Regions from separate parts of the Mesorhizobium sp. A623 genome, predicted to be linked through region 2. Evidence: riboswitches for the same ligand, from Rfam matches in the RefSeq annotation. Region 2 holds a riboswitch; each other region holds the start of a gene.
The links. A riboswitch is a leader RNA that binds a small molecule or an ion and turns the genes downstream of it on or off. The one in region 2 is predicted to bind cobalamin.
Positions count from the first base shown of each region.

Region 1: another riboswitch for cobalamin. It lies ahead of ACX3P1_RS26465 (CbtB domain-containing protein); the one in region 2 lies ahead of ACX3P1_RS04780 (DUF1636 family protein).
Region 3: another riboswitch for cobalamin. It lies ahead of ACX3P1_RS09360 (aromatic ring-hydroxylating oxygenase subunit alpha); the one in region 2 lies ahead of ACX3P1_RS04780 (DUF1636 family protein).

Region 1 is NZ_JBTMXB010000058.1:10,959-16,137, forward strand. Features, by position in the region: gene ACX3P1_RS26440 (ABC transporter permease) at 1-486, shown strand, start outside; gene ACX3P1_RS26445 (lysozyme inhibitor LprI family protein) at 639-998, shown strand; gene ACX3P1_RS26450 (hypothetical protein) at 1,013-1,396, shown strand; gene ACX3P1_RS26455 (hypothetical protein) at 1,526-2,101, opposite strand; gene ACX3P1_RS26460 (CbtA family protein) at 2,163-2,915, opposite strand; gene ACX3P1_RS26465 (CbtB domain-containing protein) at 2,927-3,136, opposite strand; adenosylcobalamin (AdoCbl) riboswitch at 3,140-3,295, opposite strand; gene ACX3P1_RS26470 (histidine phosphatase family protein) at 3,399-3,983, shown strand; gene ACX3P1_RS26475 (pyridoxal phosphate-dependent aminotransferase) at 3,980-5,089, opposite strand.
Region 2 is NZ_JBTMXB010000003.1:170,116-175,294, reverse strand. Features, by position in the region: gene cobN (cobaltochelatase subunit CobN) at 1-1,107, opposite strand, end outside; gene cobW (cobalamin biosynthesis protein CobW) at 1,126-2,157, opposite strand; gene ACX3P1_RS04780 (DUF1636 family protein) at 2,160-2,585, opposite strand; cobalamin riboswitch at 2,610-2,811, opposite strand; gene ACX3P1_RS04775 (winged helix-turn-helix domain-containing protein) at 2,814-4,040, opposite strand; gene ACX3P1_RS04770 (NADH-quinone oxidoreductase subunit A) at 4,361-4,726, shown strand; gene ACX3P1_RS04765 (NuoB/complex I 20 kDa subunit family protein) at 4,717-5,179, shown strand, end outside.
Region 3 is NZ_JBTMXB010000007.1:56,741-61,919, forward strand. Features, by position in the region: gene ACX3P1_RS09355 (FAD-binding oxidoreductase) at 1-626, opposite strand, end outside; gene ACX3P1_RS09360 (aromatic ring-hydroxylating oxygenase subunit alpha) at 637-1,884, opposite strand; cobalamin riboswitch at 2,006-2,208, opposite strand; gene ACX3P1_RS09365 (MFS transporter) at 2,298-3,581, opposite strand; gene ACX3P1_RS09370 (TetR/AcrR family transcriptional regulator) at 3,653-4,267, shown strand; gene ACX3P1_RS09375 (M3 family metallopeptidase) at 4,312-5,179, opposite strand, start outside.

The DNA.
Region 1 (5,179 bases), on a different contig from region 2:
GTCTACATGGCGATCCTCGCCGTGCCGATCTCCGCTTTCATCCTCTACCGCACACCCTGGGGCCTGTCGGTCCGCATGGTCGGCGAAAACCCGCGCGCCGCCGATTCCGCCGGCGTCAGCGTCATCGCGACCCGCATGCAGGCCGTCATCATAGGCGGCGCGCTGATGGGGTTGGCCGGCGCTTTCCTGTCGATGGCGCAGTTCAACGCCTTCACCTTCGGCGTGGTTTCCGGGCGCGGCTGGGTGGCGATCGCGCTGGTGGTGTTCGGCCGCTGGGACCCGTGGCGCTCTGCCGGTGCTGCCCTGCTGTTCGCCTTCGTCGATGCGCTGCAGCTGCGGATGCAGGCGAGCGGCCTTGGCCATATCCCCTATGAGGCGTTCCTGATGCTGCCCTTCGTGCTGACCATCGTGGCGATGGCGTTCATGTCGCGCAATGCGGTCGCGCCTTCGGCGCTGCTAAAGCCGTTCCGCCGCGAGGAGCGGTAGGATCACATTGACGGCACCGACGGGCCTTGCCTCGTCCATTCGCCGTCCCGGAAAGGGAAACCTTTTGCTTACTATATGGTTTCCCAAAGGCTTGCTGGCCATCCTTGCGTGTGCTTGCTTGGGGTCACTGGTATTTTGAGGGGGATACAGCCATGCGCTTTTTTCTTGCTGCCGTCGCCACCCTGTCATTTGCTGCCACCGCGGCCCTGGCCGATCCAGCTTCGGACCTCAAAAGAGTCGACCAAGCGTTGAACCAGACCTTCAAGCAAATTCAGAAGCGGCTTGCGGACGACGCCGACGGCAAGATGCGGCTCGTCACGGCGCAGAGGGCGTGGATCGCCTTCCGAAACGCCGAATGCATTTTCCAATCCAGCGGCGATGACGGCGGGTCTGCGGCGCCGATGGTTGCCGCTGCATGTCAGGCTGAATTTACCAAGGATCGCACCAAACAATTGAAGGCTTATCTCACCTGCCAGGAAGGCGATCTCGCTTGCCCGGTACCTGCAGAATGACCGGGAGTAAAAAAATGCCGAATTTCAAGATGCGATATGTGCTGCTCGCGCTTGTGCCGTTAGCCGTCGTCGGCTGCGTCAGCACAGAAGAGCAGCGCTCGATGGACCAGGAAAAGTGTGCTTCTTTCGGCTACGCGCAGGGGACTGACGGCTTCGCCGACTGCATGATGAAACAAAGTTCGCAGCGTGCAGATGACGAGCAGCGCTCATTGGATCGCATGAATGCGCAAGAACAGCGAGACCGCGACCGCAAGGAAGCGCGACGCAAGCGTGACAGCTACGTCGATACCAGGCCGAGTTACGATAAAGACGGTAATCCGAACTTCGACACCCAGGGCAACTACCAGGGGTGTAATGGCGTGGGCTGTCTTGTCGATAATCCAGGCGATGACGATTAGCCAGACGATGACGATTAGGCCGGCTGCCGGGACGCCGCTGGTCGGGCTGTAGATACGCTAGCCCCGGCCGAAACTTGAATGGGCGAAATGCATGCGGCGCCAAGGCAAACTACGGCGTGCGGCGATAGCTCAGCACGGCTGATCGTCGCCGTCTTTCCGCCGTCCGCCGGCAAGCAGAATCGTGCCGCCCGCAAACGCCATCGCCAGCGTCGAGAAAGCGATGAGGCTTGGCGTGTGCGATGGAACGTTGCGCCAGATCGGGAAGATCACCTCGGCGGTGTTGAAAGCTTCGCCGCTGAACTGGCATTGCACGAACGAGGCCTGGTTGCGCACCATGTCGGCGTCGATCCGGGAGATCAGCGCTTCCGTAGGCTGCTTGTCGTCGGAGATATCGCGCATATGGACGAGTAGCGCTTGCGCCGCCGAGAGATAGGCGTGGCTGCATTCGTTGAAGGGGCTTTCCTCGTCGCGCAGGCTGCCGGGAACCAGCCCCCATAGGCAGTAGCTGTACTGGACGTCGGCGAAAGTCAGCAGCCGTCGGAAGGTCGGGTCGGTTTTCGCCTGTCGCTTGGCCAGCGCGAGAATTTCGCCGCGATATTCGGCGATGACGGCCATCTGGCCATGAGACAGGCCGGGGATCGAGATACCGCTGATCGGCCCGCCCGAGCGCGCGCCATGAGCGCCTGCTGGAACCGCAAAAAGCAAAGCGGCGGCACCCGCAAGGGACGCCGCCGCGAAGAACGATGAACGCTGAGGCCGCACTTAACTAGCGCAAGGCTGGGCGTGCGGTGATTTTATGGTTCGAGCGTCCGGCAAGATTACGCTCGACGACTGCGCCGAAGACGAGGCCGATTACCGTCCACAACACGGCATGAAGCCCGAGCGAAGCGGTGCGGAAGCGCCACAGCAGGTCGGCGGAAAAGTTTTCCGGCACGTCATTGATGGTGGGCAGGGCGTATTGCGCGACCACGGTGACTGCCAGGAAAGCCGCTCCAGCGATGATCGAGGCGTTCCAGGCTCCGTCTTGCGCCCACAAGCGCCTTGCCAGGCCGATGGACGCGACCAGCGTGGCGATCGAAATGACGATCATGATGAAGAACAGTTCCGTTCGCACCCCGATCGTGTCGGGGTTGCCGACGGCCGGCGGCGTCGCTGGATATTTGATCTGCGGTATCAGCACGATGGCGATGAACCCCGCCAGCGCGAGCAAAGCGGCGGTGCCGCGCGGCCCGAACCGGCCGATGCGCCCAAAGACATAGGCAAAGACCAGCGAGAACAGCCCGCCAAGGGCCGCGCCATAGACGACGGTACCGGTCAACAGGCCGATGCCGGCCTGCGTCGCGCGGGAAACGAGTTCGGTTTCTTCATCCGGCGCTTCACCGGATGCCTGCGCCATCAATTCTTCGAACGCGATGGCGCGGTCAATCTGGGGTTCACCGAAAACCCGGGCAAAGCCGAACGCCAGGAGACCCGCGAAAATGCCGACAAGCATCCCGCGAAGGAGAAGACGACCAACCATGTCAAAGCCCCTTAGTGGCAGGGAAAGCCGAGCAGGTGGCGTCCGTCATGCACGAATTCGTGGATGTACATGCCACGGAAAAGCGACATCGCGCCTTCCTCGGAGCCGACGAAATAGACGGCGAGAAGGCAAAGCAGCCCGCCGAAGATCGCCCATGGCAGGATTTCGCCGAGCGGGATCGGAAGCGGGCGTACGTCTGGATTGAATGTAGCGTCGGACATGATGTGCCTCCTGGGATACAGCGTCCCGTTGATGAGCCATGAAGCAACGAAAGAAGTCCTGACTCTCGGCATCGCGTTTCAAACGCTAGCCGATCACAGTGGCGCGACCGTACCGGGCTTTCACCGGTTTCCACTCACATTGCTTCAATGGCGACAGTAGTCAGCGCCGGTTACCCTGTCAACGAGGGTGTTGGGCGTGAAGGGCCGTCGGGCCGGCACGGTCGTGCTATGCTGAGCCAACGAAACGCGATGCGATTCCTCGATGACCGGACGCCTGACAATGATCTGCAGCGGCGCAACCGCCGCCACGCGCCACGCCGCGTTCCCGCTCGATGAGCCGCTCGAGGCAGGCGCAGTGGCGATGGCCAACACGCTCGGCCCGCAATTGCGCCGCGCCGACCGCGTCTGGACAGGGCCGGCGCTGCGCGCCAGGCAAACGGCGCAAGCCCTTGGCTTGCAAGCGGTTGAACGCCCTGAACTTGCCGATCAGGATATGGGCTCATGGAGCGGAAAGACGCTGGCCGCGATTTCCGGGCAGCAGCCAGAAAATATCGCGGCCTGGTTGGCCGTTCCTGCCGCGGCTCCGCATGGCGGCGAGGCGATCGCCGAACTGTCGGCTCGCATAGCCGCCTTGATGGACGCGCTGCTCGGCGAGCGCGGCCATACGATTGCTGTGACGCATCCGGCCGTCGTCCGCGTGGCTGTGCTTCATGTGCTGGGCGCGCCGCTCGAATCGTTCTGGCGCATCGATTGCGAGCCGCTGAGCGTCGCTGAATTTCGCACCGACGGACGCAGATGGGCGCTACGCGCCAGCGGCGTCATGCCGGCGAAGGCAAAAAAGCGTTAGCCGCGCACGGCCGCGAGCACGCCGGACAGTTCCTCGGCGAAAATATCGATCTCATGGTCGAGGCCGACGCTGACCCGGATGCATCGGTTGAGCACCGGCGCCATGGGCTTGCGAATGAACACGTCGCGCGCCAAAAATCCTTTCAGCACCTTGAGCGCGAAATCGCCGTCGCGGCCGCAGTCGATGGCGACGAAATTGGTGGCCGAAGGCAGCGGCTTCAATCCGTTCGCCTCGGCGATTGCCGCAATTCGTCGGCGACCGACATCGACCCGCGCCACGACGCTTTGCAGCCAGTCCTGGTCGGCCAGTGCCTCGACGCCGGCAATCTGCGCCATGCGGCCGACGCCGTAGTGGTTGCGGATTTTCTCGAAGTCGGCAATGACCTGCCGCTCGCCGATGGCGTAGCCGCAACGGATGCCGGCCAGCCCGTAAGCCTTTGAAAAGGTGCGCATGCGGATGACATTGGTGCGCCCGATATCGATTGCCGGAAGCGCCGAGGCAGGCGCCAACTCGCCATAGGCCTCGTCCAGGATCAGCATCGTGGTTTCAGGCAGCGCCTCGATAAAGCGCATGATTTCCGCCGCATCCCAAAAACTTCCCATCGGGTTGTCGGGATTGGACAGATAGACCAGCGGCGCGTTTTCCCGCCGCACCGCCGCAAGCAGCCCGTCAAGGCTTTCGCGGTCGTCTTCATAGGGAACTTCGACCAAGCGTCCGCCGGCCGCCGCGACGTGGAAATTGAAGGTCGGGTAGGCGCCAAGCGAGGTGACCACCGGCGTGCCCGGCGCGACATACATATGGACTAGCACGCCGAGAAGCCCGTCAATGCCTTCTCCGACGACAATATTTTCCGGCGAGACGCCGTGATGGACTGCCGCAGCCTGCTTGAGATCGTAATTGTCGGGGTCGCCATACATCCACATATCGCCGGCAATCGCGGCCATGCCGGAAATAACGCGCGGCGAAGGCCCGAAACTGCTCTCATTGGCCCCCATGCGGGCACGAAATGCCCGCCCGCGTTCCCGTTGCTGCGCCTCGGGGCCGACAAAGGGCACCGTTGCGGGAAGCGCGCCGACGATTTCGTTGAGGGGAGGGCGTTTCGACATGATGCATACTCGTTAAGGCAAGTGTTCTTCTAGCTACAGCCGCCATTCGAAGCGCGCAAGCCTGCGCCCAGGCAGCGCACCATCAGATTC
Region 2 (5,179 bases):
GCGTTGCAGGCGGATGAAGGTTTTTATGCGCTCCGCAACCTGCGTGACGCGATCCGGTTCGGGACGATTGGCGAGCGCGCGCAGCCCGAGCGCCGGATCGGTGTCCATCTCGCCCTTGAACGAGATCGCGCCGGCCAGGATACGGCCGTCAAGTTCGGGCAGGACCACGTGCATGGCGAGATCGGCGGGGGCGAGGCCGCGCTGGTTTTCTTGCCAGATATCGCGGCGCGTCGTTGCCACGATTACCTGGAATACCGGCACGCCGGCGCGGTCGAACAGCGTCTGGCTGCCCGGTTCAGCACCCGAGGCGAAGGCCGTGGCGGCGACGATGGCAGAGGGGTTCAGCGTGGTAAGAGCGGTTTCGACGACGGCAAGCGAGGCCGGGTCCTTCAGGCTGGAGACGAAGATGGGAACAGGCGTCATGCCGCGCTGCCGGAGCGCTTCGGTCAAGGAATCGATGGGGGCGATATCGGCCGCTTGCAGCATGGAGCGATAGAAGAGAATGGGAACGACGGCGGCCGTTTTGTTCTCGATGCAAGGCGCTTCGACGACGCCTCTGCCCGGCTCGTAATAGCCTGCCTTAGGCACGGTGACCGGGTCGGCGGCGGAAATGTCTGTTCCGGCCAGTTGCGCTAGGCGATGCACCAGGGCTGCCATGTTGGCGGAGCCGCCTTCGCGAAAATAGTCGAGCAGCGCGTCGAGCTCGGTGCGGGGCAGGGTGGAGGCCTCGATCAGCCGCAAGTCCTCGTCGCGGCATTCGCCGGGCAGCAGCGCCAGTTTAATGCCGCGAGCGCGCGCGATGGAGGCAAGCTGGTCGCAGCCGTAGCGCCACCAGTCATAGCCGCCAAGAATACGGACAAGGATGACTTTTGCATGCTGCGCAACGCTGTCGATCCACAAATCGACGGACATGGGATGGCGCAAATCGCGCAAGGGCGCGAGCCGCATCGACGGCAAGCGCTGCGCGTCGGCCTGCCATGCAGCCGCCAGACCGGCCAGATCACTATCGGTGAAGGACAGCGCCACCACATCCGCCGGCGTCTGCCGCAGATCGACAGGCTCGGCGAGATCGTCGAGCGAGGCGGAAGTGGTGGTCAGGATGTGCATCGTGAGCCAGTGTTGCGGTCAGCCGATCAATATTTTCTCAATGGCCGGACGATTGAGCCCCTTCAGGCCGATGACTACCAGGCGCGAGCGGCGGTCGTCTTCGGCCGTCCAGGCGCGGTCGTAATAGTGGGTGACGCGGGGGCCGACCGCTTGCAGCAAAAGCCGCATCGGCTTGGCCGACACTTCAACGAAGCCCTTCACACGCAGCACGTTTTCCTGTTCGGCGGTGGCGGCGACGCGCTTGGCGAGGTCGTCGGGGTTCGCGATCGAGGGGATGTCGATGATGATCGAATCGAAATCGTCGTGCTCATGGCCGCCCATGCCGTCGTGATGGCTCCAGCGGTTTTCGATGTCGTCTTCGACGGCGAGGCCGAGGCCGAGCAGCACCGACGGATCGACCTTGCCTTGCGAGACCGGCAGGGTTTTGACGGCGCGGGCACGGCTCTTGGCGATGATGTCGTTGGCGCGCGCCATGGCGGCATCGTCCATGAGATCGCTCTTGGACAGGATGATGAGATCGGCGCAGGCGACCTGATCCTCGAACACTTCCTCGACCGGATCGTCATGGTCGAGCGTCGGGTCGGCGGCGCGCTGGGCGGCCAGCGCATCCATGTCGGAAGCGACCTGACCGGCGGCAAGGGCCGCTCCGTCGACCACGGCGATGACGCCATCGACCGTGACGCGGCTTTTGACCGCCGGCCACTGGAACGCCTGGACCAGCGGTTTGGGCAGGGCAAGGCCGGACGTTTCGATCAGGATGTGATCGACAGGAGGTTGGAGTGACAGGATACGGTCGAGCGCGGGCACGAAGTCGTCGGCGACGGTGCAGCAGATGCAGCCATTCGCGAGTTCGACGATGTTTTCTTCCGGACAGGTGTCGATGCCGCAGCCTTTAAGAATTTCGCCGTCGACGCCGATGTCTCCAAATTCGTTGACGATGAGGGCCAGCCGCTTGCCGCTGGAGTTCTCCAGCAAATGGCGAACCAGCGTGGTTTTTCCCGAACCGAGAAAGCCGGTGATGACGGTGCAGGGAACACGGGATGCGGTCATGGTCAGTCCTTCAGCGTGGCAAGGGGAGGGATGCGCGCGACAAGGCCGCGCTTCAGCGAATCGGGGCGGCCGCGCCAGGGGATGAGACCGTCGCTGGACGTGGCGAAGAGTTTTGCGCCGGCGACGAGATCGGGGCCGCTGGTTACGGTCAGGTCGCCGAAAACATAGCTCCAGCAGCCGTCGCGCAGGATGGCTGCGCTGAGGCGGCGCTTGCAGTTGCCAAGGCATTCGACGGTGCGGATATGGATGTTTTCGTCGATAGCGGCGCGGCGTGTATTTTCCGCCAACGTCTCGCCTGCGCTGGGACGGGCATCCGAGCCGGTTTCGTCGCGGCACGATGAACAGACGATGATCGTCGCCTCGATACCGGATAGAATATCGGCGGACTCAGCCGGAAAATTGCCGTTCTGGTTCAAGACCTGCTCCATGCCCGGAAACCCGCCAGGCTATCGGATTATTTCTCGCAGACGGCAGGTCTCCTGGCTCGCGGGTCATCGCCTTGGCCGCCTTCCCAGGAAAATCCCAGTGGCATTCGGCCTTGGCTCGTCGCTTACAGTTGCGGGGACAGCCGCGGATTTGCGACTTTCGTCGCGCACCGCATTCCCTCTTCGCTCCTCCCTGTGAAAAGAGGAGACCGTCTGGAGCGGATTTAGGCGTTAGTGAGAGGCCGTGTCAACGTGTCGATGCGACAGCGCGATGTCGGCCAGCGCCGGTCCGAGATCGCCGGCCGGCGTGATTTCGATATGTTCAAGGCCGAGCCAGCCCTGCATCTGCTTCAGTTCCTCGAAAAGATGGGCGGCGGCGTCTGTGGGTGCGGTCGCTTCGGCGTAGGCGGCGTGGACGCGCAGCACGCTTGCCGGGCGGTCGGCCTTGAGGTCGACGCGGGCAGCGATTTTATCGCCGAGCAGGAAAGGCAGCACATAGTAGCCATATTGGCGCTTTTCGGCCGGCGTGTAGATTTCGATCCGGTAGCGGAAGTCGAACAGGCTTTCGGCGCGCGAGCGCTCGAACACCAGCGGATCGAAAGGCGCGAGCATGGCGCGCGCCTCGACTCGGCGCGGCATGCGGGCGTCCTTGTGCAGAAAAGCCGGCTTGTTCCAGCCTTCGACGCGGACGGGCAGAATTTCGCCTTCATCGACCAGTTCTTCCAGCCTGCCCTTCATGTCGGCGGGAGAAAGGCGAAAATAATCGCGTAAACAGTTGGCGGTGGCGATGCCGTGCGCGCGGGCCGATATGCGCAGCAGTTCGCGGTGGGCGTCGGCGGGCGAAGGCGTGGGCAGATCCAGAACCGCCTGCGGCAGCACGCGTTCGGGCAGGTCGTAAAATCGCTTGAAGCCGCGCCGATAGGCGGTGGTGATGCGGCCGGCCCAGAACAGCCATTCGAAGGCGTGCTTAGCCTCGCTCCAACCCCACCAGCCGCCGGAACCTTTCTGGCCGTCAAGCTCGGATGCGGCAATCGGCCCGCGCGCCACGATTTCGCGAAAAATGTCTTCTATATAGGCGGCGCGTTCGCGGCCGAATTTGGCGAGGCCGCCATACATGCCGTCGCCGCGCTCCGCCCGCGCCATGCGCCAGCGCATCAATGGCCAGGTTTCGACCGGAAGGTAGGAAGCTTCGTGCGCCCAATACTCGAAGACTGCACGTTTTCGTGAAATGGCAGCATTGTCGAGCAGCGAAAGCGGGTAGGGGCCGAGCCTGGAATAAAGCGGCATGTAGTGCGCGCGGATCACGGCGCTGACGGAATCGATCTGCAACAGGCCGGTCCGCGACAAAACGCGCGAAAAATGCCGGCGGTCCGGCGTGCCGGCTGGCCGCGTGTCACAGAAGCCTTGTGCAGCAAGCGCTATGCGGCGCGCGAGCCGGAGCGATATGTTTTCCTTCATGCCGGTTCCGGGCAATCCTTGAGCTTGGGGGCGGTGATTCCACGCATGGTAACAGGCATCCGGTACAGGAATGTCAGGAGATAAAAGTGGAGTAAGAAAAGAAGGAAATCAAACGCGCGCCAATCGGGCCAGTTTACCCACCGACGCCATTCCGATACCGTATTTTGAACAAGGTTTGACTTGCTTCGCCCTGAGTGCTGCGCTAACCCTCGCCGCGTTGCAGCATAGGCTCTAAACCGGTTCAGCACGCGCGTCGCGTTTCCGTGTTCGAGAATGGTGCTATAGATCAAGGCGGATTGGCCGCATCGGGAAGTTGGAGCATGAACGCCCTTATCAGTTCATACCTGCCCATCGTCATTTTCATCGGCGTGGCGCTGGTTGTCGGTCTGGCCTTGCTGGCCGTACCGTTCATGGTGGCCTTCCGCAGCCCCGATCCGGAAAAGCTTTCGGCCTATGAATGCGGCTTCAATTCGTTCGACGATGCCCGCATGAAGTTCGACGTCCGCTTTTACCTGGTGTCGATCCTGTTCATCATCTTCGATCTTGAGGTGGCCTTCCTGTTTCCGTGGGCGGTCTCCTTTAGCGAGATTGGCATGCTCGGCTTCTGGTCGATGATGGTGTTTTTGGGCGTGCTGACCATCGGCTTCGCCTATGAGTGGAAAAAGGGAGCGCTGGAATGGGATTGAACGACAGTTCCGGCACGCTGGTCGCGCCGCGTCCCAAGGGTATTCTCGATCCGAACACCGGCAAGCCGGTCGGCGCGGACGATCCGTTTTTCCTGGGCATCAACGACGAGCTTTCCGACAAGGGATTTCTGGTCACCTCGACCGAGGCGTTGATTACGTGGGCGCGTACTGGCTCGCTGATGTACATGACCTTCGGCCTGGCCTGCTGCGCTGTGGAAATGATCCACTCCGCCATGCCGCGCTATGACAGCGAGCGTTTCGGCATTGCGCCGCGCGCTTCTCCGCGCCAGTCGGACGTGATGATTGTGGCGGGCACACTGACCAACAAGATGGCGCCGGCGCTGCGCAAGGTCTACGACCAGATGCCGGAGCCGCGCTACGTCATCTCCATGGGTTCCTGCGCCAATGGCGGCGGCTATTACCATTATTCCTATTCGGTGGTGCGCGGATGCG
Region 3 (5,179 bases), on a different contig from region 2:
GCATCGATGCGGCCCATATGGCCGAACCAGCTTTCGCGCGACGAGCGTTCCTCGATCATGAAGCCGAGCGACAGGCCGGGCATGCGCATGCCGAGCAGTTCCAGTTCCTTGCGGAAGATGATCTCTTCGGGCCTGCGCGCGCAGTTGACGAAGGAAATATCGGTCTGCGGGGTAAAGTCGTTCAGCCAGCGCAGCATCGACATCATCGGCGTAATACCGGAACCGGCCGAGATGAACAAATATTTGGCCGAAGGATGGTTGTGCAGCGAGAACTCGCCGGACGGGCCATAGGCCTTGACCCGCTCGCCCGGCTTCAGATGGTCGAACATCCAGCGCGTGCCGACGCTGCCGGCCTGCGCCTTGACCGTCACGGCGATCGAGAACGGCCGCGACGGCGAGGACGACAGCGTATAGGTGCGCATCAGCGGCGCGTCCGCGACCGGCAGTTCCAGCGTGATGAACTGGCCCGGCTTGTAGCGGAACCAGGTCTGGTTGTCCGAACGGAAGGTGAAGGTCTTCACGTCCGGCGCCTCGTCGATGACGCCAACCACTTCCAGCACCTGAAGCCGGTCGTTCCACGGTATCATCTCGTCGAGATGCTTGTAGAGGCTGACTGCCGCGTTCATGGCTGCCTCCCTAAGCGACGTTCTTCAACGCCGGCTTCTCGCCCTCGGCCAGCCTTGGCCCGATAAAATCGGCGTACCAGTTGACGAACTGGATGACGCCGCCTTCGTGCACTTCCGAATAGGGGCCGGGTTCGTAGGCAGGCGACAGGATGCCGAAGGCATTCTCCTCGACGATGCGCCGATCCTCGGCATTGGTCATGGTCCAGACATGGGTGAGTTCGGCGAGGTCGTAATCCACGCCCTCGACCGCATCCTTGTGGACGAGCCATTTCGTGGTCACTGCGGTTTCCGTGGCGCTGATCGGCAGCACGCGGAAAGTGACGGCATGGTCGCCGAGAACGTGGTCCCAGGTCGTTGGATAATGATAGAGCAGCAGCGAGCCGATCCCCTCGGTCGAGACGCTGTCGGACAGGTTCTTCTTCACCGCCCGCTTGCCGGTCATGGTGTAGCTGACGGCATCGCGCAGCAGCGGCGCGCGGGTGGCGCGGAACTGGCCTGCCGGATCGATGCGGAACTTGCTGGGCAGGCCCACCGGCTCGCATTTCGCCCAATGGGCCAGCATCTCCGGATCGCTGTCGGCGGCCTGCACGCCGGTGACGACGGGAGCTTCGGGGAAGGTCTTGCACAGTTCGGGGTGGTTGGCGGCACAGTGGTAGCACTCGCGGTTGTTTTCCCAGACAAGCTTCCAGTTGCCTTTCTCAATGATGGTGCTCTCGAAGGCGACTTTCGCTTCGGTCAGCCGGTGCGGCGCGAGATAGGGGTCGATCATTGCCCGCATCGGGGCGAAATCGGCCGGCTTTTCGGCGAGGCAGATGAAGATGAAGCCGCCAACGCTTTCACAGGCGATGGGTTTCAGGCTGAAATCGGCCTTGTCGAAACCCTGCGCCATGTCGCGGGCGAACAACAGGCTGCCGTCGAGTTCATAGGTCCATTGGTGGTAGGGGCAGACGAGCTTGGCCGCCGATCCCTTGTCGGACGGGCAGACGCGGCTGCCGCGATGGCGGCAAGAATTATGCAGGGCATGAATCTTGCCCTTCTGGTCCCGCACCAGCACCACTGGGTAGTCGCCGATCTGCAGCGTGAAATAATTGCCGGGCTTGGGCACTTCGCAATCATGGCCAACGAAAAGCCAGTCGCGATACCAGATCAGTTCCATGTCGAGCTTGAAATAATCGGGATCGGTGTAGAAGGGCTGCTCCAGCGAGAAGCCCTGACGGCGGCGCTCGAGCCGCTTCAGCATTTCGGTCTTCGTGTCCATGTCCTGCCCTCAGCAAATGCTAGGACTGAACTGGTGGTGACTTCAGGGGTGAACGATTGCGCACCGGCACGATTGCCCGTCCGCAAGGATTCGCCTCTTGACCGCCCACCGCGATCAGTCGAGTTTACGTCTGCTCGAGGCTGGTTTCCGGGCTTCGGAGCTGTCCTCCCGGACTGTCTCGACGCCTTCCCAGGCTTATCACCCAGTGGCTTTTGTCGAGACTTTCAGCTCCGCTACCGTTGCGGGGGCAGCGCCGGCATCCAACCGGCTTCCCAATTATCCCGTCGGCTTTCGCGAACGGGCACCTAAAGCAAAAGCATCTAATCACCGGGACATGGGGTCCGGCCATACGAAAGCGACATCGCCAAAGCGCAAAGGCGACAGGGCGAAAAACGGCGCTTCCCGACGCGCCGTCAGGCGGGCTGGCCTTCCGGTTCGAAGGCCGGCCGGCTGGTGTCGATGAGCAGCGAGATGCAGGCGGCCACGATGGCGGTCATGCCCGCGATCTGGAACGCCAGTTCGTAATTGCCCTGCATTTCGCGCAGCGCGCCGCCGAAAAAGGCGGCGGTTGCCGCCCCGACCTGGTGGCCGGCGACGATCCAGCCAAAGACGATCGGGCCGGAGCGATCGCCGAAGGCTTCGTTGGACAGGCGCAGCGTCGGCGGCACGGTGGCGATCCAGTCGAGGCCGTAGAGCACGGCGAAGATGGTCAGCGCCGTGCCGGAAAAACCGGACATGGGCAGGTAGATCAGCGACAGGCCGCGAATGCCGTAATACATGCCGAGTAGTTTGCGCGGGTCGAAGCGGTCGGTCAGCCAGCCCGACAGCGTGGTGCCGATCAGGTCGAACACGCCCATCAAGGCAAGCAGGCCGGCCGCCTTCACCTCGGGAATGCCCATGTCGCCGCAAAAGGCGATGAGATGGGTTCCGACCAGCCCGTTGGTGGTGAAGCCGCATACAAAGAAGGTGGCGAACAGATACCAGAACACCCGCGTGCGCGCGGCGCGGCGTAGCGTGCCGAGCGTGTGGGCGATGAAATTGCCCTGCGAGGCGGGCGATACCGGCGGCACGTCGTCGGCATCCGCGCCGAAGCGGACGAGGCCGATGGAAGAGGGCCGCTCCGGCACCAAAAGCCAGACCAGCGGCAACAAGGCGGCGCAGGCGATGGCGACGGCCATGGCGACCGGCCTCCAGCCGCCCCACTGCGCCAGCATCGCCAGCACCGGCAGGAACACCAGCATGCCAGTGGCGCTCGACGCGGACATCAGCCCCATGACCAGGCCGCGATTGGTCTTGAACCAGCGGTTGACGATGGTGGCGCCGAGCACGGTCGCCACGGCGCCCGAGCCGATGCCGGAAAAGATACCCCAACTGGCGACCAACTGCCACGGCTCGGTCATCAACAGGCTGGACGCGGTCGAACCGGCCATCAGGGCAAGCGCGCCGAGCAGGATCAGGCGCAGACCGAAGCGCTCCATCAGGGCTGCGGCAAACGGACCGGCCAGGCCATAGAGGAAGATGCCGACCGCCGCAGCGAGCGAAACGACGTCGCGACCCCAGCCGAGCTCGGATTCCAGCGGCAGCATCATCACCGCCGGCGCGGAACGCAGGCCGGCCGCAATCAGCAGGCAGAAAAAGATGACGGCGACGACGACAAACGCGTAGCGCTGGCCAAGCATGCGAGGTTGGGCTATCATGTTACTGACCGGTACGTTACGGAGCGCCCACTATTCGTACCGATCGGTAACATTGTCAAGCGAGCCAGCGAATGTCAGACGCCAATAATATTGATGCAAGGATCAAGGATGGCGATGGCCACGTGCCGCGCGCTGCCGAAAAAATCATGACTGCCGCATCCGACCTGTTCTACCGGCAGGGCATAAGGGCGATCGGCGTCGAGGAAATCGTCAAGACGGCGGGCGTCACCAAGCCCAGCCTCTACCGCAGCTTCGCCTCCAAGGACGAACTCGCCGCTTCGTATCTGAGGCACTACGACGGCGAATTCTGGGCGCGCTTCGACGAGGCGGTGGCAGCCCATCCGGGCGACGCGCGCGCGCAGATCGGCGCCTTTTTTATCCGCATCGGCAAGCGAACACAAAGGTCCGGCTATCGCGGCTGCGGCCTGACCAACGCGGCGGTGGAATATCCCGAACACGACCATCCGGCCCGCGTCGTCAGCGAGGAAAACAAGAAGGAACTGCGCCGCCGCCTGCGCGCCATGGCCCGCGAAATGGGCGCGAAGGATGCCGATACGCTGGGCGACGGCCTGCTGCTTTTGATCGAAGGCGCCTATATCTCCGGCCAGCTTTTCGGAGAGGGCGGGCCGGCCGCATCGGTGGCGAAGAATGCCGACCTGCTGATCGGGGCGAGCCTGGCCGGTTAGGGTTGGGATAGTTCCGGTCGCCGGCCCGCAGAACAAAAGACGCGCTACACCAGCCCGCGCTTGGCCATCATGGCTTCTGGCGACGGCATCTTGCCGCGAAAGGCGGTGTAGAGTTCTTCCGGGTCTTTCGAGCCGCCGGCGGCGTAGATGTTTTTCAGCAAGCGTTCGGCCAGCGCCGGGTTGAAGGGGTCGCCGGTTTCCTCGAAGGCGGAAAAGGCGTCGGCGTCCAGCACTTCCGACCACATGTAGGAATAGTAGCCGGCCGAATAACCGTCGCCGGCGAAGACGTGGCCGAAATGCGGAGTGCGGTGGCGCATGGCGATGGTGTTCGGCATGGCCATTTCCTCCAGCATTTCGGCTTCGAAACGAAGCGGCTCGCCGGGCGCGTCCGCGCGTGCGTGATAGGCCATGTCGACCAGCGCCGAGGCGGTGAATTCGACGGTGGCGAAGCCGGCGCCGAAGGTGCGTGCGGCCAGCATCTTGTCCAGCAGCGCCTTGGGCATCGGCTTGCCGGTCTCGACATGCAGCGCGTGCTTTTCCAGCACGGCCGGAACCGTCAGCCAATGCTCGTAGAGTTGTGACGGCAGTTCAACGAAATCGCGCGACACCGACGTGCCGGCAACCGATGGCCATGTCACGTCGGTCAGCATGCCGTGCAGGGCGTGGCCGAATTCGTGGAACAGCGTCCTGGCTTCGTCCACCGACAGGAGCGCTGCCTCGCCCTTCGGCGGCTTGGCGAAGTTCATGATGTTGTAGATGACCGGCCGCGATCCGTCGCCCAGGCGATAGCCCGATTGCAGCGCGCTCATCCATGCGCCGGAACGTTTTGAGGGTCGCGCGAAATAATCCGCCAGGAATACGCCGCGCTCGGAGCCGTCGGCGTTCTTGACCAGGAACGCCCGCACATCGGGG